DNA from 2 places in the Psychrobium sp. 1_MG-2023 genome. Region 1 is predicted to be linked to the other one. Evidence: predicted binding sites of a transcription regulator. Region 1 holds the regulator's gene; the other holds the start of a gene.
The links. Region 1 encodes ArgR, which controls arginine synthesis, uptake and breakdown. Its sites were predicted from a motif close to ANTGAATANNTATTCANT; they were not measured.
Positions count from the first base shown of each region.

Region 2: the regulator ArgR is predicted to act here: its motif matches at 8,425-8,442, upstream of gltA (citrate synthase).

Region 1 covers NZ_JAUYVJ010000008.1:95,782-111,364, reverse strand. The annotation lists gene lepB (signal peptidase I) at 1-162, shown strand, start outside; gene Q8W26_RS06175 (extracellular solute-binding protein) at 278-1,285, shown strand; gene Q8W26_RS06170 (iron ABC transporter permease) at 1,344-2,975, shown strand; gene Q8W26_RS06165 (ABC transporter ATP-binding protein) at 2,972-4,015, shown strand; gene Q8W26_RS06160 (Dyp-type peroxidase) at 4,099-5,022, shown strand; gene argR (transcriptional regulator ArgR) at 5,049-5,519, opposite strand; gene mdh (malate dehydrogenase) at 5,916-6,851, shown strand; gene Q8W26_RS06145 (type II secretion system protein) at 7,021-7,488, shown strand; gene Q8W26_RS06140 (prepilin-type N-terminal cleavage/methylation domain-containing protein) at 7,478-8,032, shown strand; gene Q8W26_RS06135 (prepilin-type N-terminal cleavage/methylation domain-containing protein) at 8,032-8,823, shown strand; gene Q8W26_RS06130 (type II secretory pathway protein) at 8,813-9,250, shown strand; gene Q8W26_RS06125 (DUF6701 domain-containing protein) at 9,304-14,865, shown strand; gene Q8W26_RS06120 (rod shape-determining protein) at 15,045-15,583, shown strand, end outside.
Region 2 covers NZ_JAUYVJ010000003.1:1,565-17,147, forward strand. The annotation lists gene sucC (ADP-forming succinate--CoA ligase subunit beta) at 1-468, opposite strand, end outside; gene odhB (2-oxoglutarate dehydrogenase complex dihydrolipoyllysine-residue succinyltransferase) at 614-1,801, opposite strand; gene sucA (2-oxoglutarate dehydrogenase E1 component) at 1,821-4,634, opposite strand; gene Q8W26_RS02065 (succinate dehydrogenase iron-sulfur subunit) at 4,841-5,551, opposite strand; gene sdhA (succinate dehydrogenase flavoprotein subunit) at 5,562-7,328, opposite strand; gene sdhD (succinate dehydrogenase, hydrophobic membrane anchor protein) at 7,330-7,674, opposite strand; gene sdhC (succinate dehydrogenase cytochrome b556 subunit) at 7,668-8,054, opposite strand; gene gltA (citrate synthase) at 8,537-9,820, shown strand; gene Q8W26_RS02090 (MAPEG family protein) at 9,930-10,370, opposite strand; gene Q8W26_RS02095 (GlxA family transcriptional regulator) at 10,665-11,663, shown strand; gene fusA (elongation factor G) at 12,698-14,785, opposite strand; gene dusC (tRNA dihydrouridine(16) synthase DusC) at 15,008-15,583, opposite strand, start outside.

The sequences.
Region 1 (15,583 bases):
CTAGTGTTAGGTGATAATCGACAGGATAGTGCAGATTCACGTGTTTATGGCTTTGTACCTCGCGATGAGATTATCGGACGTGCAACCAAGGTTTTAATATCTTTTAATTATCAACAATATTACGCGCCTCGCAATGAGCGTTCATTAATGCCACTAATCTAATTGTCCGTGTGGGGTTACATCAATAAATTGTTAACTATTTGTGATTAGCTCTTGCTAGTCACTGATAGTTCACTATAATGGCTGAAATGATAATAGTTATTATTTAGAGAGAAGTATGAAATCAATCATCGCAATCATTGCTGGTGCAATGTCTTTAGCTACCTCGGTCGCCGCTAGTGCGGAGCAGGTTAATATTTATTCTTACCGTCAATCATTTCTAATCGACCCTGTCGTTGAGCAATTCACTAAAGATACAGGTATTAAAGTTAATGTCGTTTTTGCTAAAAAAGGCTTAGCTGAGCGTTTAGAGCGTGAAGGTAAGTATACCAAAGCCGATTTAGTGTTAACCACTGACATCAGCCGCCTCATGGAACTCGAAGATAAAGGTTTGGTACAACCGGTCAATAGCAGCGTTATCAATAAAAATATTCCTCAGCACCTTCGTGATGATGGCAATGAGTGGTTTGCTTTAACGACTCGAGTTCGTAACATTTTTGCCTCTAAAGCGCGTGTTGGAAATATTGCGATTAGTTACGAAGACTTAGCGGACAAAAAATTTAGTGGTAAAATCTGTACTCGCAGTGGCAAGCACCCGTATACTGTGGCATTAATTGCTTCGATGATTGAGCATCATGGTTATGAAGGTGCTAAAACATGGCTAACAGGTTTTAAAGGCAACTTAGCACGTAAACCACAAGCTAATGACCGTGGCCAAATTAAAGCGATTGACCAAGGTCAGTGTGACATTGCCTTAGGTAATAGTTACTATTTTGGTAAGATGGTTAGCGATCCAAAGCAAAAGCCTGCGGCCGATTCGGTACATATTTTATTTCCGAACCAACAAGATCGCGGTGCCCATATTAACGTGAGTGGCATGGCACTAACTAAATATAGCCGTAATAAAGACGCGACAATCCAGTTAATGGAATATTTAACAGGTGAGCAAGCTCAACACATTTACGCTGAAGTGAATATGGAATACCCGGTTAATACTGCGGTTAAACCATCGACATTAGTAGCGTCTTGGGGTGATTTTAGCGCCGATAAATTAGCGATGAATAAAATTGCTGAAAATCGTAAGCTAGCACTTAAGCTATTAGATCAAGTGAAATTTGATCTATAATATTTTTTATTTCACCATCATCTATGGTGGATGTTTGGTGAAAGTATTTCTATAAACAATGTTTATTCAGTTAAATAAAAAATGGCCAGCTTTTAGCTGGCTTTTGTCATTATTAATCTTCATGCCGTTAATGGCAATTGTCTGGCAATCGTTTGGTGATGACCAAGCGGTGTTTAGTCATTTGTGGCAAACGGTTTTGCCACAATATCTCATTAATACCTTTCTGGTTGTATTTGGTGTTGCTTTTCTTTCCATGCTGATTGGTGTGCCCTTGGCATGGTTAGTCGCGATGTGCCAATTCCCAATGCGCGGTGTGTTTGTGTGGGCGCTATTGTTACCGTTAGCGATGCCCTCGTATGTGGTTGCTTTTATTTATACCGATCTGTTGGAATACGCCGGGCCTATTCAAAGCAGTTTGCGTGAACTCTTTGGCTGGAAAAACGCTCAGGATTATTGGTTCTTTGATGTTCGCACCGTCAATGGTGCAATCGTTATGTTAACCCTCGTATTATTTCCGTATGTTTTTTTATTGGCTCGTACCTCGTTTTTAGAGCAATCTCAGTCCTTGTTACAGTCTGCCCGAATGCTCGGTTGTTCTGCATGGCAAAGCTTTTATCGAGTGTCGTTACCACTCGCTCGTCCTGCCATTGCTGTATCCGTAGCGTTGGTTGCTATGGAAACATTAGCCGATTTTGCGGTTGTGCATTATTTTGCTGTGCCGACGTTAACCACTGCCGTTTATGACACGTGGGTAGGCTATGGCAGTTTGGCTGCTGCCGCAAGATTATCAGCCCTGATGTTAGCCTGTTTGTTTGTCTTAATCTCGCTTGAGCGTTTTGGCCGAAGTCAACAGAAAAACTATCAACGAACAACCGGTCAGGAGCAGATTAATCGTTATCAGCTAACTGGCGTTAAAGCGTATGCTGCAACGGGCCTTTGTATCTCAATATTTATGTTAGCGTTTGGTTTGCCGTTTATATTGTTGATTGACATGGCTATTGATTATTTTGAGCAGTCGTGGAACGATGAGTTTATTCAATACAGCATCAATAGCTTTTCATTAGCGGTTATTGTTTCTTTTATCTGTGTTGCAATAGGCATTTTATTAAGCTTCTTTAAACGATTATCTCAACATAAGTCGAGCTCTGTGCCTTCTAAAATTGCCAGTTCTGGTTATGCATTACCGGGCACTGTCCTAGCAATTGGGGTGTTGATCCCACTAAGTCTTTTTGACCATGCTATTAATGATCTATGGGAATACTTTGGTAAAGAAGGTCCAGGCTTAATATTATCCGGTACTTTATTCGCCATTGTTGCAGGTTATGTGGTGCGCTTCTCAGCCATAGCCATAGGCTCAGTTGAATCGAGTTTAAATAAAGTCACGCCATCCATTGATATGGTGAGTGTTACCTTAGGTATGTCACCATTAAAGATGTTATTTAAAGTTCATTTACCTCTTGTGCGAAAAGGGTGCTTTGCAGCGGCATTATTGGTGTTTATTGAATCGATGAAAGAGTTGCCAGCGGCATTATTACTACGCCCATTTGATTATGAAACCCTCGCGACATACGTTTATCAATTTGTATCTGATGAGCAATTAGAGCATGGTGCCCTAGCCGCCATTGTTATCGTCTTAGTCGGCTTAATTCCGTTAATTTTCTTAAACCGCTCTTTGGAGAAAGCGCAATAATGACTCAGTTAACTATTAATAACTTGGCTTGTGATTATAACGATCAATCGGTGATCAGCGAGTTATCATTGGCATTAGACAAGAATGAAATATTAGCTTTGTTAGGACCAAGCGGTTGTGGAAAGACAACATTGTTACGTAGTATTGCTGGTCTGCAGGCGGTGAGTGCGGGAGAGATCTATTTAGGTGATAAGTTGGTTAGTTCATCTAAAGTGATGCTTCCTAGTGAACACCGTAATGTGGGAATGATTTTTCAAGATTATGCACTGTTTCCTCACTTAACTGTAGAAAAAAACATTGCCTTTGGTTTAGGAAAACTGTCTAAGCAGGAACAGCAACAGCGTATTTCATCGATGCTCAGTCTTGTGAAACTTACGGACTTTGCACAGCGCTATCCGCACCAATTATCCGGTGGGCAGCAGCAACGTGTGGCCATTGCTAGGGCGTTAGCTTATCAACCTGATTTAATGTTATTGGATGAGCCATTTTCTAATATCGATAGTCAGTCTCGTGGCGAGATAATGATTGAGATCCGTCAAATTTTAAAGCAGCAGCAAGTCCCAGCAGTGTTTGTTACTCATAGTAAAGACGAAGCTTTTGCTTTCGCTGATAAACTCGCTATTTTTAATCAAGGGAAAATTGAGCAGATTGGAACAGCACAAACGCTATATCAAAATCCTGCGTCTCCTTATGTAGCAAACTTTATGGGTAAGGCTAATTACATTAAAATTAATGGCGTCAATGGTGAGCGAGTGATGACACGCCTTGGTGATATTGTCATTGATGATAAAACTATGCGTGAGCACCATTGCACAGTGATGCTACGTCCTGAACAGCTAAAATTATCTCACCAACAAGGTGGCGATTTCAAAGTAGAACATTGTTTTTTTAGTGGAAGCCATTGGGTGTATCGAGTACGTGATGAAAAAGATACTGCGTTAGCATTAGAAGTACACAGCAATGAGGAATTTGTTGTGGGGCAATCACTTGATGTTGGTGTCGAAGAGCATGCATTAGTTACTTTTAATATGGCTGGGTAGATAAAATATTTAGCAGGACTTTTCCTATTCTTGCTTGATAAGATAGAATATTCGATTATTCAAACATAAGACGGGGCGTCACCATGGCAAGAGAGCAAGCGGGTATTTGTGCGGAAGGGAATTTACACGGACAATATTTGCTGTTTGATTGTGTAGAAGGTCAAGAGCATGCAATTCGTGCTCAGTTAAGTGAGGTTAGTCATTACCTTGATGAAATGACCGAACTTTATAGTGATGTTGCCTTTTCCGCTTTTATTGCTGTCGGTGCAAATTACTGGGATGCATTATACCCCGACTCTCGCCCTGCTTTACTCAGACCTTTTCCTTCGTTAACCCATGGCGATCGTCATGCACCTGCATGTCCGTTCGATCTGTTCATTCAAATTCGTTGTGACCGCCAAGATATTAACTATATGGTAAGTCATGAGATTTGCTTAATGTTTGAAGATTTGGCAAATTTGGTTGAAGAGCTTAAAAGCTTTCGCTATTTAGACAATCGTGATTTAACTGGTTTTGTTGATGGCACTGAAAACCCGAAAGGGCTACATCGGCAAGAAGTGGCGCTAGTGAGCGATGACGATAAAGAGTTCCGTGGCGGCAGTTATATCCATATTCAGCGTTATCAGCATGACCTAAAGAAGTGGAATAATCTAAAGGTGAAAAAGCAGGAGGATATTATTGGTCGAACCAAACAGGAGAACCATGAGTATTCATCGTTTAATAAACCTAAAACGTCACATATTAGACGCACCAGTCTCAAAGATAATCAGGGTAAATCGTTAGAGATATTACGTCAGTCGATGCCTTACGGAGATATGAAAGAGCAAGGGTTGTTTTTTATTTCTTGTTGCCATACGCCGCTTAATTTTGAGTTGATGCTTCGCAGTATGATCGTAGGTGACAATAATGGGCATTATGATCATTTGTTGAAATATACACAGGCTGTCACAGGGGCGGCTTTCTTTGCCCCTTCAATGAGTTTTTTAAATAAAAAAGCCCATCAATGACGGGCTGCTATCGTTGGGGAGTTACGTTAAAGACTGACGTTAAATAATTCTTTAATCGTGTTTAACGTTTTATCTATCTCACTGACTTGGGCTGGCGCGATAAAAATAGTATCATCACCGGCAATGGTGCCGAGGATACCTTCGGTCTTACCGATAGAGTCGAGTAAGCGAGCAATTAATTGCGCGGCACCTGGGCTAGTACGAATCACGATCAATGAGTTATTATGGTCAAGATCGATAACAAGGTTCTTAAGGGGACTACTTGTCGTAGGGACACCTAGCTCGGCAGGTAAACAATAAACCATTTCTTGTTTAGCGTTGCGAGTGCGAACTGCGCCGAATTTGCTTAGCATACGGGATACTTTTGATTGATTAATACTTTCGAAACCAATCTCTTGTAATGCAAGAACAATATCGCCTTGTGATCCAAAACGTTCTTCTTTTAATAGCGCTTTAAAGGCTTTGATTAATTGGTCTTGTTTTTGCGAACTTCTCATGCTGTTCCAGTTATTTTTATTATTAAAGATACTATTCACTATTTTGCATAAAAATCTAAAATTATTCAATATTTATTTATTTGTTTGCATAAAACATTTTAGCCTTTATACTCCTGCATAGTTAGTACCATAATACGGTTGAAAATCATTCTCATCTTGTGATTGTAAACCTCAAATAAGTCTGTCACTAAAACGTTTGTTTTATTGAGGTATGGCTTAGCGTCAAAATTAGGGTATACTTTGGCGGAATTTTTATGGGCTAGTTCACATTATGATGTGATGATTTCTACCTATTAATCTCGTCTTTAGTCTGATAGTCATCTGGCGTTTTTAAGATTAAAGTAAGAGGAATGGGAGCTATCCTAAATTTATTATTAATCTCTGAGGGAGAAAGTTATGAAAGTTGCAGTATTAGGCGCAGCTGGCGGTATCGGCCAAGCACTAGGTTTATTATTAAAAACTCAATTACCAGCGGGTTCTGAATTATCTTTATATGATATTGCTCCTGTAACTCCAGGTGTTGCTGCTGACCTTAGCCACATCCCAACAGATGTAAAAGTAACTGGTTTTGGCGGTGAAGATTCAGCACCAGCACTTGAAGGTGCTGACGTTGTTCTTATCTCTGCTGGTGTTGCTCGTAAGCCTGGTATGGACCGTTCAGATCTTTTCAACATCAATGCTGGTATCGTTAAGAACCTAGTTGCTGTATGTGCTGACACTTGTCCTAAAGCCCTAATCGGTATTATCACTAACCCAGTTAACACGACAGTTGCTATCGCTGCTGAAGTATTAAAAGAGAAAGGTGTTTACGATCCTGCGCGTCTATTCGGTGTTACTACACTAGACGTTATCCGTGCTAATACGTTCGTTGCTGAAGCTAAAGGTTTAAACCCAGCTGATGTTGAAGTGCCAGTAATCGGTGGTCACTCTGGTGTGACAATTCTTCCTCTATTATCTCAGTCTGGTTCTGAGTTCACAGCTGAAGAAACTGCAGCATTAACAACTCGTATCCAAAACGCTGGTACTGAAGTTGTTGAAGCTAAAGCGGGTGGCGGTTCTGCTACACTTTCTATGGGTCAAGCGGCTGCTCGCTTTGGTCTATCTCTTGTTCGTGCCCTTAACGGCGAAGAAGGTGTTGTTGAGTGTACTTACGTTGAAGGTCCTGGTGAGAAAGCTCGTTTCTTCGCACAGCCTGTACGTTTAGGTAAAAACGGCGTAGAAGAAGTATTAAGCTACGGTGACCTAACTGACTTTGAAGCTGACGCATTAAATGGTGCGCTTGATACACTTAAAGGTGATATCGAGCTAGGCGAAAAATTCGTTAACGCTTAATCGTTAATTGTTAATTTGAGAAAGTGTCACCTAGTTATCTAGGTGGCACTTTTTTTTGTCTGAATAAAGAGGTTTATTTGCAGGCTAACTCCTTGCTATGATGGTAATAATACTTGGCGAGACTGACTTTGTGTTGGTCTGATAATTCATCAGGGTGGAATCGTTAGCAATGAAACGACAATCGGCATTCTCTATCGTCGAGCTGATCTTAGTTATTCTAATCGTTGGAGTACTGTCAGTGAGTATTGTGCCGCGTTTTTTTACCCAATCTGAAGTCGCTCATTATGCGATACGTGACCAATTTTTAGCACAGCTTCGTTTATTACAACTTCAAGCGATGAACCAACGTGGTGTCTGTAAGCGTTTAGTCGTGACGACAGAATATTTTGGTATCGAGCCAAATACCGATGCCACTTGTGGCTCGTTACCAAGTAGTGAACGGCGAATTGCCTTAGGTGATGTGGTAATCAAACCCACCGTTGGTAGTGTGACTTACCCGTTTTATCTTCATTTTAGTTCCCAAGGGTTAGCAACGACCGATAATACAGGTCTGTGTAGTGGCTGTAGTGTTGATATAGTTGGAGATGAAACCTTAACCGTGACAATCGAGTCACAGGGGTTTGTTCATGCGCTATAACCAACAAATACTAAAAATTAACCGTGGTTTTACCTTAGTTGAACTAATTATTGGCATTGTTGCTTTTGCAATTGCGATGACGCTATTAACTGGGCTTATTTTTCCACAGGTGCAACGTAGTGTTGATCCTATCTTTGAAATTCGTGCTACTAAATTAGCGAATACCTTGCTTAATGAAATTAGGGGTAAAGCATTTGATGAAAATTCCAATCCGGGCTTAGGATTGACGCGTTGTGGTGAATCAGGTGTCTTGTGTACTGCATCTGGTGACTTAGGTAGTGATGGTGAGTCTCGTGATGCCTATAATGATGTTGATGATTATCATGATTTTAAAATTACAGGCACGATGCTTTCTTCTAGCCTTAAATATGATGATCTTTATGTTAACTACTCACTTAAAGTCGAAGTGTTCTACGATAATGATTATGACGGTGTTAAAGATGCTGCATCAGTCACGGCAACTAATGTAAAATTGATTATGATTGATGTCACCTTACCTAATGATGATGTACTTTCCTTTGCCAGTTATCGAGGTAATTTTTGATGACACAGTGTAAACAGCGGGGGTTTTCGTTAATTGAGCTTATCATCGTCATTATCGTGTTAGCGATTGTTGGTGTCGGTACTACTTCTTTTGTCCGTTTTGGTTTTGAGGTTTATCAAGATACCGCAGGGCGAGATCGTCAAATTAGTGATAGCCGTTTTTTGATTGAGCGGTTAACGCGAGAGTTACGTAGTGCATTACCTAATAGCGTCAGAGTATCAAATGATGGAAAATGTGTTGAGTTTATGCCGATTGTTGCCAGCTCGAGTTATGTCGATATTCCAGTTGCGCCAGAAGCTGCGTCTGATCAAGTGACAGTGGTGAATAGTCAAATAACCGCAACTTGGCCCAGCCCAAAAATAATCGTTTATCCACTTAGAGCGGCAGATATCTACAGTAGCTCTAGTGGTACCAGCGGTAAAATTTTTGATATTAAATCTATCCCAACAAGTACGGATAATGTCATCACGTTAACGTTGGAAAATTCAGTGCGTTTTTTAAAGGAGTCACCGACAGAGCGGTATTTCATTGTTGAGGAGCCTGTTTCTTATTGTCAGGTAAACAATGAAAGAGTGATGCGATATCAGGGGTACTCTCCGGCGGTGGCGCAACCTGTACCGCCATCAGTGACGGGAGTGTTAATGGCCAAAGGGCAATCGAATGTAACGCCATTTACCTTACTTGATGCCACACTGGTTCGTAATGCCGTGGTGCAATTAAACTTTGAATTTAGCTACGAAGATGAAGTGCTAGAGTTATATAATGAGGTGCATGTTGTTAATGTTCCCTAAAAGAAGTATTCAACATCACCCTCGCTTGCTTAAGCAGCAAGGGAGTATGCTAGTGATTGCACTATTTGTGATTATTGTTTTAGCGTTTTTAGGCTTAGCGATCGTTCAAATATCAAGTGATAGTAGCCGAAGTATGGTGTATGAAGTGTATGGTGCAAGAGCATTTAATGCCGCGAACAGTGGCGTTGAACGTGCACTCAATGAAGTGTTAGGCCCCGGTGTTACACCGAGTTGCAGTTTAGCAACCCCAAGTTACAACATGCCTGATATTACAGGGTTTAGTGGTTGCTCAATTAACTTAACCTGTAATGAGTTTTCTGTGGTCGAGACGGGGTATACCCATTTTCGAATTACCAGTGAAGCGAGCTGTAGTGCGGGAGAGTTTGTGGTGCAGCGAAGTGTGGCTGTTGATGCACGTCATAAGTAACTATAATTCATGAGTTATTCCTTCTTGCTAAGTAACAATATTCAAGGCTTTTTATGATAAAACTTAGTACCTATTTATTTTTAATTTTGATGTCCTTACTTCTATCGTTACCGGCTAAAGCTGTAACAAACGGATTAAAAGCAGAATATTGGAAGCGAAACAACGGGAACTATTCTCTATTTCCAAATAGAGCAGCAGATCTTGAACGAGTAGATGCAAAGGTAGACTTTAACTGGGCTGAGGGCGGACCTGCTAATTTATTAAGGAATAATGGTCAGGTAGTAACAAATAACTTTATTGTACGTTGGAGTGGTTTTGTTACGCCTAGTGTGTCGGGTGGTTATACGTTTAGAACAACAAGTGATGACGGCGTTAGGTTATGGGTAAATAATAATAGAGTTATCAATAACTGGACAAACCATGCAGCAAGAGATGATTTTAGTATCAATTCACCAATAACACTTGAGGCGGGTGTTAGCTATCCTATTGTTATGGAATACTATGAACGCACAGGTAACGCTGTTTCTCAACTAGCTTGGAAGCGTGGCTCAGGCAATTATAGCATTGTTGCCACTGAATACTTATCCCTCACCCCCCAAATTATTAATGAGTCAATAACCTTAAAATCAAAATGGCATTTTGATGAGGCTGCTTGGGGGGGGGGGGATTCGGTGATTGATACTATCGGTAGTAATCATGGTCAGTCATATAATGGTGTATCGCCTGCCTTTGCTAATCCTGTTAACAATGGGAATCCGGGGACCTGTGGTTATGGTTCATTTGATGGTGCAAATGACTTTATTGAAGTGGATAACACTATTGGTGACAGCTTTACTCTGGCTGCTTGGATCCGCCCAACGTCTGATTTTAATAGCACTGCTCTTCCTTATCTTGGTTCTCCAATTTTTTGGGCAGACTCTGCTTTAAGTTACAATGATTTTACCTTTTCAGGTGTTTTTATTAATGGTGGGAATCGGTTAGCGTTTATGACTGGGTCTGACACTGGGGATAAAATTATTACTAGCTTGCAAACTATTCCCTTAAACGTTTGGAGCCATGTGGCTATATCTAGGAGTAAGTTAACTGGACAAGTGTCTTTGTTCATTAATGGAGTCAAAGACAGCAGCTTAGTCATTGATAATAAAAACTCGTTAAATGCTAATAATAAAGTTTTGATTGGTGGTAATAAAATCAACAATAATTACTTTAAAGGAGAAATTGACGAAGTTAGGTTTTTTACTGGGGTGGCTACTGAGGCTGAAGTTGGTAGTGTGATGACCGAAATTCAACCTTGTTTATTACCTGAGGTATTACCACAGCCGTTGCTCGATATGCGCTTTGATGAAGAGTCGTGGAGTGGTCCTAATTCAGTGATTGATAGCAGTGGTAACAATTATCACGGTACACCTTTTGACACGCTTCCTGTTGCCAGCCCTTTTTGTCGTGCTGCTAATTTAACTGCAGGTGATATTGATGACTATATTTCAATTAACCATAACGCGGTTAATGGCTTAAAGGATTTCACTTTCATGGTGTGGGGGAAAACGACAATAAGGCATGACTTAACAATCTTATCTGTTGCCAAACAAGCAACAGGCTCAGAAAGTACTGGGTTAGCAGCAAATCAAGCGGTGTTTTTTCTTGATTATGATAGTGATGGCGAACATCAATTTTGGCCGACAATAAAAAATGCGAGTTTTCAATCATCGACACGACTTGATGAGGAGCTTGATGTTGCAGATGAACAATGGCACCAATTAGTGTGGACCAGGGATGAATCTGAAAAGAAAAGTTGCTTTTACCTCGATGGGCAATTGCAGGGTTGTGTCGATGATATTAATGGCGGAGAAATTAAAGCGTCACTTGGTGGTTTATTATTAGGGCAAGAAGCAGATACTCTAGGTGGTAGTTTTGATAAAAATCAAAGTTGGGTTGGCTTACTTGATGAGTTATTAATTTTTGATTATGTTTTGGAACAACCTACTATTGACCTTATCCGTATTAACACCCTTGAAGGAAAAACATGGGACGGTGAACCACGAAGTTGTGTGATATCACCGGTAGTCGATTTACGTTTTGATGAGCAACTTGAGGGCGGGAATGGCATCGTTGAGGATGCGACTGTGAATGGTTTTGATGCCAATGTGGTTAATGCGCCATCGGTTGAAGGCGTTTCTGGTCAGTGTTATGCAAGTGATTTAACAGCTAACGGCACTTCCGATTATATTGAATTGAATCATCAGGCACTTGATCGTACATCCGACTTTACTATTTCATGGTGGGGGAAAACGCAGAGTGATGTGGACGTTGCTCAAACATTTATTTCAGGCAGTGACTCAGGCAGTCAGCACAATGAAGTCCTTGCTTTTTTTAGTCAGCCCAACTATTTCGATCCGCATATAAAGAACATTTATAAACGACTTTGGGTTCCTAGCAACCCTCGTGATGGTCAATGGCATCACTATACATGGCGTAGGCGAGAGGGAGAGCATTGTTTATTTATTGATGGTGTTCTTGTGAGGTGTGACACTTTAACTAATTCTCCACTGTTATCGGTTGCAGACGGCGGGTTATTTATCGGTCAAGAAATAGATGATTATAAAGATGGTGATTCTAACCCTTTTGATTTTGTGGCAAGCCAAGACTGGGAAGGGTATGTTGATGAGCTAGTTATTTTTCGCGGCGCTTTGTCAGCTTCTCAAATAGAAAAAATTTATCGTCATAACAAAGAAGGTAACAACTGGGATGGCACGGAGAAGTCTTGTGCAAGTAAAGTATTAGAGCCAGTATTAGATATGCGTTTTGATCAAGCCGCATGGTTTGATCAGAGCTCAGTGATTGATAGTAGTGCCTATGGAAATCACGGTACAGCCCATGATGTATTTTCGGCGGTGGGCTATAAAGATAAATGTTATGCTGCTGATCTTAATGGTAACAATCACATTGAAATAGCCAATTCACCAGAGTTAGAGCTAGGGAAAAACAATGCTGATTACACTGTAAATTTTTGGGTGAAGCCAAGTTCTATAAACGGAACTGGAAAGTTCACCATCTTTTCGAAAGAGCGAAATAGTAGCTACTACCTTACGCCATCCATAATGTTAGAGAGACATAATAATGATAGCTTGAGGGTCTATAACCAAGTCTCTACTGCGGCAAACCATTTAGAACACTTTTATAGTACGCTCGACAGCTTAGTGCTTAATGATCAATGGTATCACTTGAGTATTGTAAAACAAGGCCACAATTTAGTCGTTTATGTGAATGGGGTTAAAGATAGTCCTTCACCTGAACATGTTTTGGAAGGTGATACTGAACATAGTGATATGGCAATATACCTAGGAGAAAATAGTTCGCACACTGGATTAAAGGGATTAGCAGGTTTATTAGATGAGCTTGTAGTATTTGATTTTGCCCTGTCGCAAGAGCAGATTCAAAAGATATATACTAACACGTTTGCGGGTAACAACTGGGATGGTAGTGCTAAAAGTTGTAGTGCGGCACTGGATCACTATCGCTTTGAGTTTGCTGCTCAAGGTTTAACTTGCCAAGCGAGTGATGTAACTCTCAAAGCCTGTGTTGACGCGAGCTGTAGCACGTTATTACCTTCTCAGGCATTAGACGTTACACTCGAACCTATCACTGGCTGGCGTGATGGTAAAGATATAAATTTCACCTCTTCAAAGCATCTTAAGCTGGCTAGAAATGCTCCCGGTATTGCCACTCTAGGACTGAGCGCTAAGTCCTTAGATGCCCCTGTGAAGTGCTACGCTGACAGCGCATTAAACCCAACCAGTTGTCAGATAAACTTTGTTGATACTGGTTTCGTGTTTGATCATATAAATACACAGATATCGGCAAAACCGTCGAATGAAGAATTTAATGCGCAGAACTTATCTGTCCAAGCGTTAACAAAAGGAGCTACGCCTGAAGCAGCTTGTGTCGGTGTGTTCGCTGAAAATCAGCAGGTGGAACTCGACTTTAAATACAATTGCGTGATTGAAGGGGGCGGTAACCCATCTTGTCCAGCAGCAAGTTCTGTCACCTTATCTGGTAATGATGGTTTAACCGTTGCGACGCAACATTTATCGACCTCGTATAATCAATTAAAATTAGAGTTTGATGCTGACTCGCGAGCCTACTTTAATATGCAATATCCCGACGCAGCAAAATTATCGCTTGCAGTGAAGAAAGTGCTCCCACTAGCTGACGGTTTGACCAAAACTTTAGAGACAACTTCAAATAGTTATGTGGTAAAACCATTTGGTTTGGAGGTCGTATTAAATGACCTTACTGATAGTTTTGCCAATGATCATAATGGCACGAAATACAAAAACGCAGGAGAGAGTTTCGGTGTAACAGTTACGCCGATTGGCTGGGTTGCAGGACAAGACACGAATGTTGATGGGCAGGCGGATATTGGTGTTAATGTAGCGAGTAACCCTAGTGTAGGTAACTTCAACATTGATCAGTTGGCATTGAGTCATCGGTTGCTTAAGCCTTCGGGTGCCAATGCTAACCTTGGCCGTTTAATAGCCACGCCTGCTGTGCCTGCGTTTTCTAGCTCTACGGCGACATCAAATCTAATTTTTGATGAAGTTGGAATTATTGGTCTGGATGTTCAGTTACAAGATCGTGATTATTTAGGGCAAGGAAATATCACTGGCCACCTTGAGAATATCGGACGATTCGTTCCGAGTCATTTTGAGATTACTGCAACAGACGGGCGCTTTACTTCACAGTGTTTTAGCTATAGTTATACTGGTGCACAGACCACAACGGGGGATGGCATTCTAACTTATGATAGCAGTGAGTCTCCTCATGTTATTGTTGCCGCTAAAAATACAGCAGGAAATCTAACGCAAAATTACAGAGGCGATTTCAATAAACTGACTACAGCTTCCTTTGACGTTGCTGTGCCGAGTCAAGACCGTACACAGCTTGGTGCAGATGGTGCCAATGAAGTGACTATTTCAGGTAATATTGCCACAGGAACGTTGAGTGAGTTAACGCTTAGTGGTGTGCCACAGTTTGGACAACACAAATATCAACTCTCAACGAATGACCATTTCACTTATGATAAAAACGCAAACGCAAAGGTCGCGCCATTTTCCGGCACTCTTGATTTAACGTTTACTCAGCTTATTGATAGTGATGGGGTAACAATTAATGGCACATTACCGACGTTATCGCCTGTCGTGCCAGAAATTCGCTTCGGGCGAGTCATGTTACGTAATGCCTTTGGGCCTGAAGATGCTGATATCTCGGTGCCTGTTGAGTATCAATACTGGGATGGCGATAAATTTGTAATCAATACCGATCATGATTGCGGGAGTTATCGTGAATCGGACTTTGATTTAACACCCAACAGTTTGGGTGACTTAGATGAGAGTTCATTTAGTAATACCTTGATTGGTATCATGGATGGGAAAACTAGTCTGACACTGCCTGCGAGTAATCAAGAAGGAGAAGTCAGTATTGAGTTTAATGTGCCAAGCTGGCTCCGATATAACTGGCAGGGCGGTAGCGCCTATGATAGAAACCCTCAGGCATTAATTACATTTGGTCGTTATCGAGGTAATGATAGGGTCATTTACTGGCGAGAAGTTCAATAAGTTAAGGCTGATATTAGTGTAAAAACTTCATTTTTTATGTCTTACATATTGTTTTTTACTAAAACTCGAATTTTTGTAACATTAATTGTAAAAACAGTGAGTAGATTGCTTGTTTAAACTTTGTGTGATTGGTACAGTTGTCGGGTTTTCTCATTCTCAAATTAAATCAGGCATGATCGATGTTTAAAAAGCTACGTGGGCTATTCTCAAATGATCTTTCAATAGATCTTGGTACTGCAAATACCCTTATTTACGTACGTGACCAAGGTATCGTATTAGATGAACCTTCGGTTGTGGCAATTCAAGAAGATCGTGGTAACGGAACACGCCGTGTTGCTGCGGTAGGTACAGACGCTAAACGTATGTTAGGTCGTACGCCAGGAAATATTAAAGCGATTCGCCCAATGAAAGATGGCGTTATTGCAGACTTCCATGTTACCGAAAAAATGCTGCAATATTTTATCAAGCAAGTACACAACAATAATGTATTGCGTCCAAGCCCTCGCGTATTAGTATGTGTGCCTTGTGGTTCTACCCAAGTCGAGCGTCGTGCAATTAAAGAGTCTGCTGAAGGCGCAGGTGCGCGCGATGTGTATTTAATTGACGAGCCTATGGCCGCAGCAATTGGTGCTGGTATGCCAGTATCAGAAGCTACAGGTTCAATGGTGATCGATATTGGTGGTGGTACAACCGAAGTTGCGATCATTTCATTAAATGG
Region 2 (15,583 bases), on a different contig from region 1:
TTGTGGGCCTACTAGTGGATCGATTTCTGCTTTGTGAATTAACTCAGGAGTCTCTTCAGCAACAGTTTCGATTTCAACACCACCTTCAGTAGATGCCATGAATACCACTTTACGTGTACCACGGTCTACAACAGCGCCAAGGTATAACTCGTTAGCGATGTCTGTACAGCTTTCTACTAAAATTTTAGCAACTGGCTGACCATTTTCATCTGTTTGATAAGTAACTAAGTTTTTGCCTAACCAGTGTTGTGCAAAGTCTTTGATTTCTTCTTTTGTTTTTACTAGCTTAACACCGCCAGCTTTACCACGGCCACCGGCGTGTACTTGAGTTTTAACAACCCACATATCTCCGCCGATCTTGTCAGCAGCTTCAGCAGCTTCTTGAGGGGTATCACATGCGAACCCTTCAGATACTGGTAAACCATATTCTGCGAATAATTGTTTCGCTTGATACTCATGCAAATTCATGATGATTTTCCGTCACGTTAGTTAAAATACAGTTGTCGTTCTACGTTTAGCGACAACCAAATAGCACCTATAACAAGGGCCAATTTTAATGCTTTTCAATCGGCATGCTGCCTTTGCAGCATGCCAAAATGTCTATGGCTTGAGATTATACATCAAGTAGTAGACGAGTTGGATCTTCTAATAACTCTTTAATTGTTACTAGGAAGCCAACAGAACCTTTACCATCAACGATACGGTGATCGTATGATAAGGCTAGATACATCATCGGTAAGATTTCTACTTTACCGTCAACAGCCATTGGGCGATCTTGGATTTTGTGCATTCCTAAGATAGCGCTTTGTGGTAAGTTGATGATTGGTGTAGAGATAAGTGAACCGAATACGCCACCGTTGGTTACTGTGAAGTTACCGCCAGTCATTTCGTCGACGCTTAGTTTACCATCACGGCCTTTAATAGCCAATTCACGAATTTTCTTTTCGATGTCTGCCATGCTCATTTGGTCAGTATCACGTAATACTGGTGTTACCAGACCGCGTGGTGTAGAAACCGCAATGCTCACATCGAAGAAGTTGTGATAAACGATATCATCACCGTCGATAGACGCGTTGATTTCTGGGAAGCGTTTTAATGCTTCAGTTACCGCTTTCACGTAGAAAGACATAAAGCCTAGACGACAACCATGACGCTCTTCAAATACATCTTTGTATTGCTTACGTAAATCCATGATTGGCTTCATGTTGATTTCGTTGAACGTCGTTAGCATTGCTGTTTCGTTTGTTGCTTGTAGCAGACGGTTAGCAATAGTTTTACGTAAACGAGTCATTGGAACACGTTTTTGATCACGTGCACCTAATGCAGGAGCCGCAGCAACTGGAGCCGCAGCGCCAGCACTTTGAATGTGCTTTTCAACATCTTCTTTAGTTAAACGACCACCAACACCAGTACCTTTGATGTTATCGCTGTTTAAGTTATGCTCTGAAAGTAGGCGACGAACTGATGGGCTTAACGCATCAGAAGATTCTTCTTCAGCTGGAGCAGCTTCAGCAGCAGGTGCCGGAGCAGCTTCTTCTTTAGAAACTTCTTGGCCTGCAACTGCACCTTCTTTGATGATTGCAATGACTTGCTCACCAAGAACCGTTGCGCCTTCTTCTTCACGGATTTCAACAATCACACCATCAACTGGCGAAGGAACTTCTAAAACCACTTTATCAGTTTCAATGTCAACTAGGTTCTCATCACGAGAAACACTTTGACCAACACTTACGTGCCATGTAGCAACACCAGCGTCAGCAACTGACTCTGGTAATACAGGAACTTTAATTTCGACACTCATCGACTTTTCCCTTAATAATTTATTTAATCGTCAACGCAGCGTTTACTAACGCTTCTTGTTGTTGTTTGTGCATTGCTGGGTAACCACAAGCAGGTGCAGCAGACGCTTCACGGCCAGCATAGGTCAGCGAAGCACCATTTGGAATTGCATTCCAGAAATGGTGTTGTGAACAGTACCAAGCGCCTTGGTTTTGCGGCTCTTCTTGACACCATACAAAATCAGTTACATGAGCATATTGTGCTAATAAGTTAGTCACTTCTTCATGCGGGAATGGGTATAACTGCTCAATACGAATAATCGCAATATCATCTTGTCCGCTGTCGCGACGTTGTTGTAATAGCTCGTAATAAACTTTACCGCTACAAAATACAACACGTTTCACTTTGCTTGAGTCGATGTCATCTATTTCACCGATTACGTTTTGGAATGTACCGCTCGCTAATTCTTCTAGCGATGATGTACATAACGGATGACGTAACAATGATTTAGGTGTCATTACCACTAACGGACGACGCATAGGACGAACCACTTGGCGACGCAGCATGTGATAAATTTGCGCAGGCGTCGATGGTATAACAACTTGCATATTGTGATCAGCACACAGCTGTAAGAAACGCTCTAAACGAGCAGATGAATGCTCTGGGCCTTGCCCTTCATAACCATGTGGTAACAACATAGTTAAGCCACATAAACGGCCCCACTTTTGCTCACCAGATGAAATGAACTGATCGAAAACAACTTGGGCACAGTTAGCGAAATCACCAAACTGAGCTTCCCAAATGTTTAGACCCGCAGGCTCTGCTGTTGTATAACCATATTCGAATGCAACGACTGAGTTTTCAGATAACACAGAATCAAACAGACGGAACTTACCTTGTTCTTCAGATAAATTCTTCAATGGCACGTAAGTACTAGCATCTTCTTGGTTATGTAGCACAGCGTGACGATGGAAGAAGGTTCCACGTCCACTATCTTGACCGATAATACGAACATTCGCACCCTCATCAAGAATCGTTGCATAAGCTAGATTTTCAGCGAAACCCCAATCAACAGGTTTTTCACCATTGGCCATCGTGACACGATCGTTATAGATTTTAGCAACACGTGAATGCAATTTATGTGCTTCTGGGAATTCACACATTTTGTGACCCAACGCTTTCACTGTTTCCAGCGGCAGTGTTGCATCATAGCTAATATCCCAATCATGACCGATATAAGGAGACCAATCAGTTGAGTGTAATGTCATTGGACGCCACTCATCAACCACACAGTCACCATGATCTAAGCGGTCACGGTAATCATTGATCATACTTGATAAGTCAGCTTGCTCTAAAACATTCGCACTGAGTAACTTATCAGCATAAATCTTACGTGGGGTTGGATGACGTTTGATTTTTTGATACATCAACGGTTGAGTCGCATTCGGCTCGTCCGCTTCGTTATGACCATGACGGCGATAACATACTAAATCAATTACAACATCACGTTTAAATTTGTTTCGATAATCAACGGCAATACGAGAAACAAAAGCAACGGCTTCTGGATCATCACCATTCACGTGGAAAATCGGTGCCTGTACCATCTTAGCGATATCAGTACAGTACATGGTAGAACGTGTATCTTCTGGGTTGTTTGTTGTAAAACCAACTTGGTTATTTACAACGATACGAATTGTACCACCAACCTTAAATGCACGTGCTTGAGACATATTAAATGTTTCTTGCACAACGCCTTGACCCGCAATTGCACTATCACCATGAATAGTGATTGGCATAACTAAGCCACCATCTTTACAGTTAAGACGGTCTTGACGTGCACGAACAGAACCAATAACCACTGGATTTACGATTTCCAGATGAGACGGGTTAAAGGCCATTGCTACGTGAAGCGCACCACTTGGCGTTTCAAAGTCTGATGAGAAACCTTGGTGGTATTTAACATCACCCGAACCATGAACTTCATCATGATTACCAGCAAACTCATCAAATAATTCTGACGGTTTTTTACCGAGCAGATTGACTAATACATTAAGTCGACCACGATGCGCCATCCCTAAAACGATTTCTTTCGAACCGTGTTCACCTGCGCGATAAAGTACTTCGCGAAGCATAGGAATTAACGCACCACCACCTTCCAATGAAAAGCGTTTTGCACCAGGGAATTTTGCACCAATGTATTTTTCAATACCTTCAGCAGCAGTTAATCCTGATAATAAACGTAGTTTTTCATCTTTAGAGTAAGACGGTGAACTTTGAGCTGACTCAAGTTGCTGCTGAATCCAACGCTTCTCTTCTGTATCAGTGATGTGCATATATTCTGCACCAACACTACCACAGTAAGTCTTTTCTAAAGCAGCATGTAAGTCTTTAAGCTTAAGAGATTCTTTGCCTACAGCAAAAGAACCGACATTAAACTCAGTCTCCATGTCGTCTTTATCTAAAGTGTGAAAAGCTGGATTTAACTCCGCCACTTTCTCACGCTGCCATAACCCTAATGGATCTAGGTTAGCGTGTTGATGACCGCGAAAGCGGTAGGCGTTGATCATTTGCAGTACTTTTACTTGCTTAGAAGCAGTCTGCGGGTCTATCTCGCTGGCACCGCCACCACGTAATTCTTTGGCAGCTCGGCGAAAATAATCGCGGATTTTTGTATGATTCACTTCTTCAGCTGCATCGCTTTCTGCGCGTGGTAACTGTTCAAATACAGCTCTCCACTCATCAGAAACTAATGTCGCATCTTCAAGGTATGCTTCATACAAGTCTTCTATATAGCCAGCATTAGCACCTGCTAGGTGTGATGATTCTAACCACGCCTTCATTATGCCTTCATGCATTTTTTGCCCTTTTTAAATTAGCCAAACGCTACAATAAATCTAGTCACAATGCTTTAAAACACAAAACCCAATCGAGAATTGTTATCATTAAAGCCAAATTTAATCAAAAATTTTAAATGTTCCTAACGTAAAAATAGCCAACCCTCCAATGAGAGTATGGCTATTTAGATTCTTATTTTTTTATTAACCCTAGGTCAAGGTCCATATTAAACAGCTCTGTTTAACAACATAGACTTGATGTGACCAATGGCTTTTGTTGGATTTAATCCTTTCGGACAAACGCTAACACAGTTCATGATTCCGTGACAACGGAATACACTAAATGCGTCATCCAACTCGCTTAAACGCTCATCAGTCGCTGTATCACGGCTATCGATTAAGAATCGGTAAGCGTGTAACAGACCAGATGGGCCAATAAACTTATCTGGATTCCACCAGAATGATGGACAAGCCGTTGAACAACATGCACATAAAATACATTCGTATAAACCATCTAACTTGTCACGTTCTTCAATTGACTGTAGATGCTCACGTGCTGGTTGCTCTTTACCATCGTTAATTAGGTAAGGCTTAATCTTTTCGTACTGCGTGTAGAACTGGCTCATATCGATGATTAAGTCACGAATTACCGGTAGACCAGGTAATGGACGTAATACGATTTTTTCACCTTGTAAGTGAGATAACGGAGTAATACATGCAAGGCCATTTTTACCATTCATGTTTACGCCATCACTACCACATACACCTTCACGACATGAACGACGGAATGATAATGTTGGATCTTGTTCTTTTAACAAGATAAGTGCATCAAGAACCATGATATCAGAGCCATCTTCTAACTCTAACGTATAATCCTTCATGTACGGCTTCGCATCAACATCAGGATTGTAGCGATAAATTGAGAATACTTTTTTCATCACTCTCTCCTTAGTATGTACGAGCTTTAGGTGGGAATGCTTCACGTGTCTTAGGCGAGAAGTTAACTTCACGCTTAGTCATCGTTCCAGACTCTGGGTGATAAACACTGTGGCATAGCCAGTTGTCATCATCACGCTCAGGGAAATCTTCACGAGAGTGAGCTCCACGAGATTCTTCACGGAAGTTAGCAGCCATTGCAGTTGCGTAAGCTGTTTCCATTAAGTTATCTAATTCTAAACATTCGATACGTTGCGTGTTGAACTCAGCAGAGTTATCAGACAGCTTAGCGTTTTGTAGACGCTCACGAATCTTCTTAAGCTCAGCTAGGCCTTCAGCCATCGCTTTACCTTCACGGAATACAGAGAAGTTAAGCTGCATACAAAGCTGCATATCTTTCTTGATTTGTACAGGGTCTTCGCCGTCTTTGTTATTTTCCCAACGGTTCAGACGCGCTAGTGCTGCATCAATGTCTGCTTCAGAAGCATCTTTGTGTGATAAATCGTTATTTAGGTATTCACCTAAGTATTTACCAGCAGAACGACCAAATACCACTAAATCAAGTAGTGAGTTACCACCTAAGCGGTTTGCGCCATGTACAGATACACAAGCAATTTCACCAACAGCGAATAAACCTTCAACAATTTTGTCTTCACCGTCTTCACCACGTGTTAACGCTTGACCGTGAATGTTAGCCATAACACCACCCATCATGTAGTGACATGTTGGTAATACTGGAATCGGCGCATCAGCTGGATCAGTGTGAGCAAAAGTACGAGATAAGTCACAAACACCTGGAAGGCGTGACTCAAGCGTTTCTTTTCCTAAGTGATCAAGTTTTAATAAACAGTGTGGACCTAAAGGACCATCTAAACCACGACCTTCACGGATTTCATTCATCATCGAACGAGCAACAACGTCACGAGATGCTAAATCTTTTGCGTTAGGTGCGTAACGTTCCATGAAACGTTCACCGTCTTTGTTCAGTAGGTAACCACCCTCACCACGACAACCTTCAGTCACTAGAACACCAGCGCCTGCGATACCTGTCGGGTGGAATTGCCACATTTCCATATCCTGCATTGAACAACCCGCACGGATTGCCATACCAACGCCGTCACCAGTATTGATGTGAGCATTCGTTGTTGATGCATAGATACGACCCGCACCACCAGTAGCTAATACTGTTGCACGAGATTTGAAGTAAACAACTTCACCAGTTTCAATGTTCATTGCAGTACAACCAACAACTGTACCTTCGTCATTTTTAACGAGGTCTAGGGCATACCATTCACTGAATACATTGGTTTTGTTTTTAACGTTCTGTTGGTAAAGCAGGTGTAATAACGCGTGACCAGTACGGTCAGCTGCGGCCGCAGTACGTGCTGCTTGCTCGCCACCAAACTCTTTTGATTGACCACCAAAAGGACGTTGATAAATTTTGCCGTTTTCAAAGCGAGAGAAAGGTAAACCCATGTTCTCTAGTTCGATAATAGCTTCAGGACCCGCTTCACACATATATTCGATAGCGTCTTGGTCACCGATAAAATCAGAACCTTTAACAGTATCGTACATGTGCCAGTGCCAGTTATCTTCATGGCTGTTACCTAGAGCAACGGTGATACCACCTTGCGCAGATACGGTATGTGAACGAGTAGGAAAAACTTTTGAGATCAATGCACAAGTTTTACCTTCTTGTGAGATCTGTAATGCAGCACGCATACCAGCACCACCGGCACCAATTACTACTGCATCAAATTCTAAAACAGGAATACTCACCTTAGACTCTCCATAGAATAACTAGGCCAGCGATAACGTAGCTGAATGCTGCTGCGTTTAATGCCAACTGAAGAATGAAACGAAGACCTACAGGTTTTACGTAGTCTGTTAACACCTGCCACATACCAATCCACACGTGAGCTAGTAATGACAATAAGGTGATAATAGTAAATACCTGCATACCTAGATTTGAAAATAAAGATTTCCAAGAAAGGTAATTAACATCGTTTGTTAGGAAAAAGCCTAATAAGAAAATAGCGTATAATGCTAGATTAATACCGGCTACACGGATGATAATGAAATCATGAACGCCACTGCGTCCTAATGTTGCTGCATTATTTACCATACCCAAACTCCTGCTAAAAACGATAGTACACCAGATGCAATCATTGTAAATTTCGCTGATGCTGTCGCTTGGTCTAATTCTTCGCCGTATCCCATGTCCATGACAATATGACGCACACCTACTACAAGGTGATAGGCCAATGCCGTTAGGATTCCCCAGAAAATGAACTTAGCCAGAAAACTACCCATTAACTCCTGTACATTTGCAAAACCAACAGGTCCTGATAATGATTCAGCCAGGAACCACATTAAAATACCCGTTGCGACGAACATGATGACGCCACTAATACGGTGTAAGATAGATGCGATTGCAGTTAATGGAAAGCTAACGGTCTGTAAGTCTAGATTTACAGGTCTTTGCTTTTTCACGATTGTGCTCACTTAGCTCTACTTATTGAAGCCCATTATTGTTATAAAAGAGGAAGCCTCTCGGACTTCGACAAGAAAAAATTCAATTATTAACACCCGTTAATAATCTATCCTCCTCTCCTTTGGATCTTATCGGATTGTGTCAAATCTTAACTCCCCAATAAATCCGACAAAAGTATACTGGGACTCATGCACAAATACAATTAACCTAGTGGTCTAAATAACCTAAAAGTTATTGTTATTTGTCAGTCTTTTTATAGACTTTTTAAACACTCAATATAGACAAAATTGACTGAATGTATTAGCCCGAACACGCGAAGCACAATAATTAAGCATAAGATGTGCATTAAAACAGCATTATTCGGTTAAAACGGCCATTTAAATTGACAAGTTATGCAATTATTAGGTTAAATACGGGCAATTATTTATCTATGCTGAATAAATTGTGCATAGAAGTAATATAAAACTTTAAAAATAAAAGAGGAGCAAATCGTATGACACAGCGTCACGCCACCCTACAGGTTGACGGCCAGGACCTGATTGAACTACCAATCAGCTCAGGTACCGCTGGACACGATGTAATCGATATCAGCAAGCTTGGCGGAACAGGACATTTCACTTTCGATCCTGGTTTCATGGCTACAGCATCTTGTGAGTCTGAAATCACTTACATCGATGGTGCGAAAGGCATCTTATTACACCGCGGCTACCCAATCGACCAATTAGCGAAAAACGCTGATTACTTAGAAGTTTGTTACATTCTATTATACGGTGAAGCCCCTACTAAAACTCAATACGAAGAATTTGTACACATCGTTAAAAACCACACCATGGTTCACGATCAGTTAGTACACTTCTTCAAAGGCTTCCGTCGCGATGCTCACCCAATGGCAATCCTGTGTGGTGTTGTTGGTGCGTTATCGTCGTTCTACCATGATGCAATGGATGTAGCTAACCCACGTCACCGTGAAATCGCTGCATTCCGTTTAATCTCTAAGATGCCTACTTTGGCAGCTATGAGCTACAAATACAGCATCGGTCAACCATTTGTTTACCCACGCAATGACCTAAACTACGCTGAAAACTTCTTACATATGATGTTCTCTGTACCTACAGAAGAATACAAAGTAAGCCCAACTCTTTCACGTGCAATGGACCGTATCTTCACGCTTCACGCAGATCACGAGCAAAATGCTTCTACGTCAACTGTACGTTTAGCGGGTTCATCAGGTGCTAACCCATTCGCTTGTATCGCTGCGGGTATCGCGTCTCTTTGGGGCCCTGCTCACGGTGGTGCTAACGAAGCATGTCTAAACATGTTAGAAGAAATCGGTAGTGTTGATCGCATCGAAGAGTATGTTGCTAAAGCAAAAGACAAAGAAGACCCATTCCGCCTAATGGGCTTTGGTCACCGTGTTTACAAAAACCACGATCCACGTGCTACAGTAATGCGTGAAACGTGTCACGAAGTACTAGACGAATTAAACGTTAAAGATCCGCTGTTAGACGTAGCAATGGAACTTGAGCGCATCGCACTAGAAGACCCATACTTTGTTGAGAAGAAATTATACCCTAATGTAGATTTCTACTCAGGTATCATCATGAAAGCAATGGGAATCCCTACTTCAATGTTCACGGTAATCTTCGCATTATCACGTACAGTTGGTTGGGTATCTCACTGGAACGAAATGTTAAGCCAACCAGGACACAAAATTGGTCGTCCTCGTCAGCTTTACACTGGTGAAGCAGCACGTGACTTTACGCCACACGAAAAATAATTCCATACATTAGTTGTTACAACTAAATATGTATAGAAACTAAAAGCCCGCTGAAAGTTTTCAGCGGGCTTTTTTTATTATTTATTATTTATTATTTATTATTTATTATTTAATTGGTTAAACTAAAAAGTAACCTAAACCAACAGATAAATAACACTACCGTACCAACGGCATAACTGACTACTCGCCACAAAACATTATTGACCGTGATATGTATCAGAGAATGAATATAACGACTTGCGACAAATAGCCAACTCGCGACAACATAGAACATATCGATTTCATTCGTCACGATACAAAACAGTACAAATAGGATGAACAATAATGGCAACTGCATGAGGTTATTAAAGTTATTTCCTGGGGTGACATAATATTCATCGACATTAGTCATCTGCATGGTTCTAAAGACTTTAACAGGCACAGCTTTACGCTTCGCTCCTCTCACTCTTCTCGTAACGGTAAGTAGCAGCACTAGTAATATTAAGCACAATAACGCTATCACTGGATAGATTAATGCATCCATTGCATACACTGTTTGACTTGATTTCATCCTATTTCCTCTCCCTCTTAAATACTAATACAAATATTAATGATTGAATCAATAGCCAAGGTAAAACAATCACCTGACTTGCGATTGATAAATCATTAGATAGGCTTAGGTAGCCGATTGCCATTAGGTTCACTATTAGCAAAGTAATCCCAGTTAATTCCTTAATATGTCCCATGTTCTTTCCCCTTTTTACTGTCCTCACCTTGAACGGTCACTATTGTACTCCGACACCAACTGAGATAAAGTGGCAAAAATGACACATTAAGTGCCTTAAGTGACAACATAAGGAGACATATGAAAACAGTCGCGATTATTATTTTTGACCATTGCATGGCCTCAAGCATTACAGGCCCGATGGATCTCTTTAATATATGCAATTCAGTGCACCGTTATTACAGTGCCACAGATACATTTAACTTATTTAATGTGGAGTTAGTTTCTGTGTCTGATCAAGATGTAATTAGCTCATCAGGATTAACCTTTAGCCCTACCCTAGCACTATCGTCATTGCATCGTGCCGACATTATTTTAATTGGTGGTTATCATGATGATAAGGATTTAAGTTTAAAACATCACCACACTCAATTAAGCCAATTTATTCCAGTGCTAAAAGAAGCTTTTACTAGTGATACGTTGATTTGTACTTTTTGTACTGGGAGCTTTTTTCTTGCACAAGCTGGACTACTCGACGGAATGAAGTGCACGACAAGTTGGTGGCTAAGCGACATTTTCAAACAGCGTTTTCCTCAAGTAGACTTAATTATGGATCAATTAGTCGTTAAAAATGACAACATTTGGACAACTGGGGCCACCACCGCCTATACAACGCTCTGTATGGAGCTCATTGAGCGTTATACCAATCACCAAATTACTGCTCAGCTATCACGGATCATGTTAGTTGACCAGAACCGCTCATCTCAGCTTCCATATATGAGCCTACAGCATACGCTGAGACACAAGGACAAAGAGATAGCCGATTGTCAGCATTGGCTGACAAGACACTTAAACAGGCCCCTTAGCGTGGAAGATATGGCCAATTACTGCGGATTAAGTATTAGAACCTTTATTCGCCGCTTTAAAAGTGCTGTTAAAGTAACTCCAGCGAGTTATTTACAACGCTTACGGATAGATAAAGCAAAGCAACTATTAGAAAACACTAACCAGAGCTTAGAGCAAATAACTACACAAGTCGGATATGATGATATTAGTGCATTTAGACGTGCATTTACAAAACAGGTCAGCTTATCACCTCAAGCATACCGCCGTAGTTTTAGTACTGCTGAATATTTTTAAGCAGGGATTCCGGCTAAAAACATGCCGCAAAGACGCCTTTGGCAATACCGCATATCGTCGTCCTGAAAGTGTTTTTTCAGGATCTCGTTTTATGATTAACTCACAGATGCCAGCTAAAAGATACCGCAAAGACGCCTTTGGCAATACCACATATCGTCGTCCTAAAAGTGTTTTTTCAGGATCTCGCTTTATGATTAACACATAGATGCCAACTACAAGGTGGCGCTAAGACGCCTTTAGCAATACCACATATCGTCGTCCTGAAAGTGTTTTTATTCAGGGTCTCGCTTTATGATTAACATATAGATGCCAGCTAAAAGGTGGCGCTAAGATGCCTTTAGTAATACTACATTTCGTCGTCCTGAAAGTGTGTTATTCAGGATCTTGCTTTATGATTAACTCACAGATGCCAGCTAAAAGGTGGCGCTAAGAAGCCTTTAGTAATACCACTTATCGTCGTCCTAAAAGTGTGTTATTCAGGAGCTCGCTTTATGATTAACTCACAGATGCCAACTAAGAGATACCGCAAAGACGCCTTTTGTAATACCACTTATCGTCGTCCTGAAAGTGTTTAATTCAGGATCTCGTTTTATGATTAACATATAGATGCCAGCTACAAGGTGGCGCTAAGACGCCTTTAGCAATACCACATATCGTCATCCTGAAAGTGTTTTATTCAGGATCTCGCTTTATGATTAACTCACAGATGCCAGCTAAGAGATACCGCAAAGAAGCCTTTAGTAATACCACATATCGTCGTCCTGAAAGTGTTTTTATTCAGGATCTCGCTTTATGATTAACTCACAGATGCCAGCTAAAAGATACCGCAAAGAAGCCTTTAGTAATACCACATATCGTCGTCCTGAAAGTGTTTTATTCAGGATCTCGTTTTATGATTAACATTTAGGCTACGGTTATAAATAGGCAGGGCTGACACCGTCGGGCTTTGCACAATGACGGTTGTTTAAAAAACAAAAAGCCCCGCTAGGTTACCTAGCGGGGCTTTTAAAAAGTTAATTGCAATCTAAGTTAGATTACTTCTTAGCTTTTTCTGCTTTAACGTCAGCAATTACTTGGTCTGCAACGTTTTGCGGACAAGGCATGTAGTGTGAGAACTCCATAGAGAACTGACCACGGCCTGAAGTCATTGTACGTAGTGAACCGATGTAACCGAACATTTCAGATAGAGGAACGTCACCTTTGATGCGAACGCCAGTTGCGCCAGCCATTTGGTCTTTGATCATACCACGACGACGGTTTAAGTCACCGATAACATCACCAACGTGATCATCTGGAGTGAATACGTCAACGTGCATGATTGGTTCGATTAACTGTGCGCCAGCTTTTGGAATCGATTGACGGAATGCGCCTTTTGCTGCGATTTCAAATGCTACTGCAGATGAATCAACTGCGTGGAATGCACCATCGTATAATTCAACTTCAACGTCTAATACTGGGAAGCCAGCTAGAACACCTTCGTCCATCATTGAGGCAAAACCTTTCTCAACAGCAGGGAAGAATTCTTTAGGTACGTTACCACCAACAACAGAAGAGTTGAATACGAAACCTGTACCCGGCTCACCTGGCTTGATGCGGTAATCGATTTTACCGAACTGACCAGAACCACCAGATTGTTTCTTATGCGTGTAAGAATCTTCGATTGGCTGCGTGATAGTTTCACGGTAAGCAACTTGTGGTTGACCAACTTCTAGCTCAACACCGTATGTACGACGTAGGATATCTACTTTGATATCTAAGTGAAGCTCACCCATACCAGATAGGATTGTTTCACCTGAATCTTCGTCAGTTTCAACACGGAATGTTGGATCTTCAGCAACCATTTTACCGATAGCGATACCCATTTTCTCAGTAGAACCTTTATCTTTAGGCTTAACAGAGATAGAGATTACTGGCTCAGGGAATACCATTGCTTCTAAGATGATAGGATCTTTAGGATCACATAATGTGTGACCTGTTTGAACGTTTGACTTCATACCAACGATAGCGATGATATCACCCGCTTGTGCGCTAGTTAATTCGTTACGATCATCAGCTTGCATTTCACACATACGACCAATACGCTCAGTTTTACCTGTAGCAGCATTAAGAATCGTATCACCTTTCTTAAGAGTACCTGAGTAGATACGAACGAAAGTTAGAGCACCGAAACGGTCATCAGAGATTTTAAATGCTAACGCTTTGAAAGTTTCTTCTGGAGAAACTAGTGCAAAGTTACCCGTTGCTTCACCTTCTTCATCAGTTAACGGTTGTGGGTCAACTTCAGTAGGGCTTGGTAAGTAATCAACAACAGCGTCAAGTACTAATTGAACACCTTTGTTTTTAAATGCTGAACCACAGTACGTAGGGAAGAAGTCCATTGTACGAGTACCTTTACGAATACAACGTTTGATGTCTTCGATAGAAGGCTCTTCACCTTCCATGTACGCTTCCATTAGGTCATCGTCTTGCTCAACAGCAGTTTCGATTAACAGTTCACGGTATTCTTCAACTTTGTCAACCATGTCTGCAGGAACATCTTGGATTTCGTAGTTTTCTGGAAGACCAGAATCATCCCAAACCCATGCTTTACGAGTTAGAAGATCAACAACACCAACGAACTCATCTTCAGTACCGATTGGAAGAACCATTACTAGTGGGTTAGCAGCTAGTACGTCTTGTGTTTGCTTAACAACACGGTAGAAATCAGCACCTAAACGGTCTAATTTGTTTACGAAGATAAGACGTGCTACTTCAGATTCGTTAGCGTAACGCCAGTTAGTTTCTGATTGTGGCTCAACACCACCAGAACCACAGAATACACCAACACCACCGTCTAGTACTTTAAGAGAACGGTATACTTCAACTGTGAAGTCAACGTGTCCTGGAGTATCGATTACGTTGAAACGATGATCTTTCCAGAAACAAGTAACAGCAGCAGACTGGATAGTAATACCGCGCTCAGCTTCCTGTTCCATGAAGTCAGTTGTTGACTCACCGTCATGTACTTCACCAGTTTTGTGAATTTGACCGGTAAGCTTCAAGATACGTTCAGTTGTTGTTGTTTTACCAGCATCAACGTGAGCGAAGATACCAATATTTCTGTATTTTGATAAATCTGCCATTGTTTTACTCTATTAAAGTTTTATTCAAAAATTTATGAGGAACGACGGTATACCAAGGGCTTAGCGCCGTTTTCGTCCTGTCATTCCCATAGGGGTTCTTTTAGTGACGCGACATTATAAGGGAATGTCGCATGGATGGGAACTGCTAGTCCAAAAAAAACAATAGAAGAGGAAAGGGAACGGAAAATTAGTGCGTTAAATCACTTATTTTCCGTTGTAATATTAGGCAGCTGATAATTGATTTTCAATTATTGCAAGAATATCGTCCGTTTTGTGTAGAGTTCGTACTTGGCTAAATAACGCTTTTGCCTCTGGGTATTGACGACGCAGGTAGTTTAACCATTGCTTGATTCTGTTGGCGTAATATTTCCCTTTGTCACCATCAATCTCAAAGTGAGAGTATTTGGCTAACAATGCGAGTAACTGCTGATAGTCCATCGGTTCCTGTTGACCTTTAATAACAGCGGCCAAATTAGGCATAGCCAATGCACCTCGGCCAATCATTAAATCATCACAGCCAGTAACCGCTTGGCAATTGAGTGCATCTTGACGGCTCCAAATCTCACCATTGGCAATAATTTTAATCGCTTGCTTTGCTTGAATAGGCGTAATCGCAGGCCATTTAATTGCATCACTCTTATAGCCGTCCACTTTTGTGCGGGCATGAATGGTTAATTCACTTACCCCCGCTTGTACTATCGCATCACTAATTTCATGAACGGCGATAGGGTCATCCCAACCTAAACGTATTTTCACTGAAAAGATATGATCACTTGCGATGTTTTCACGCATTGTTTT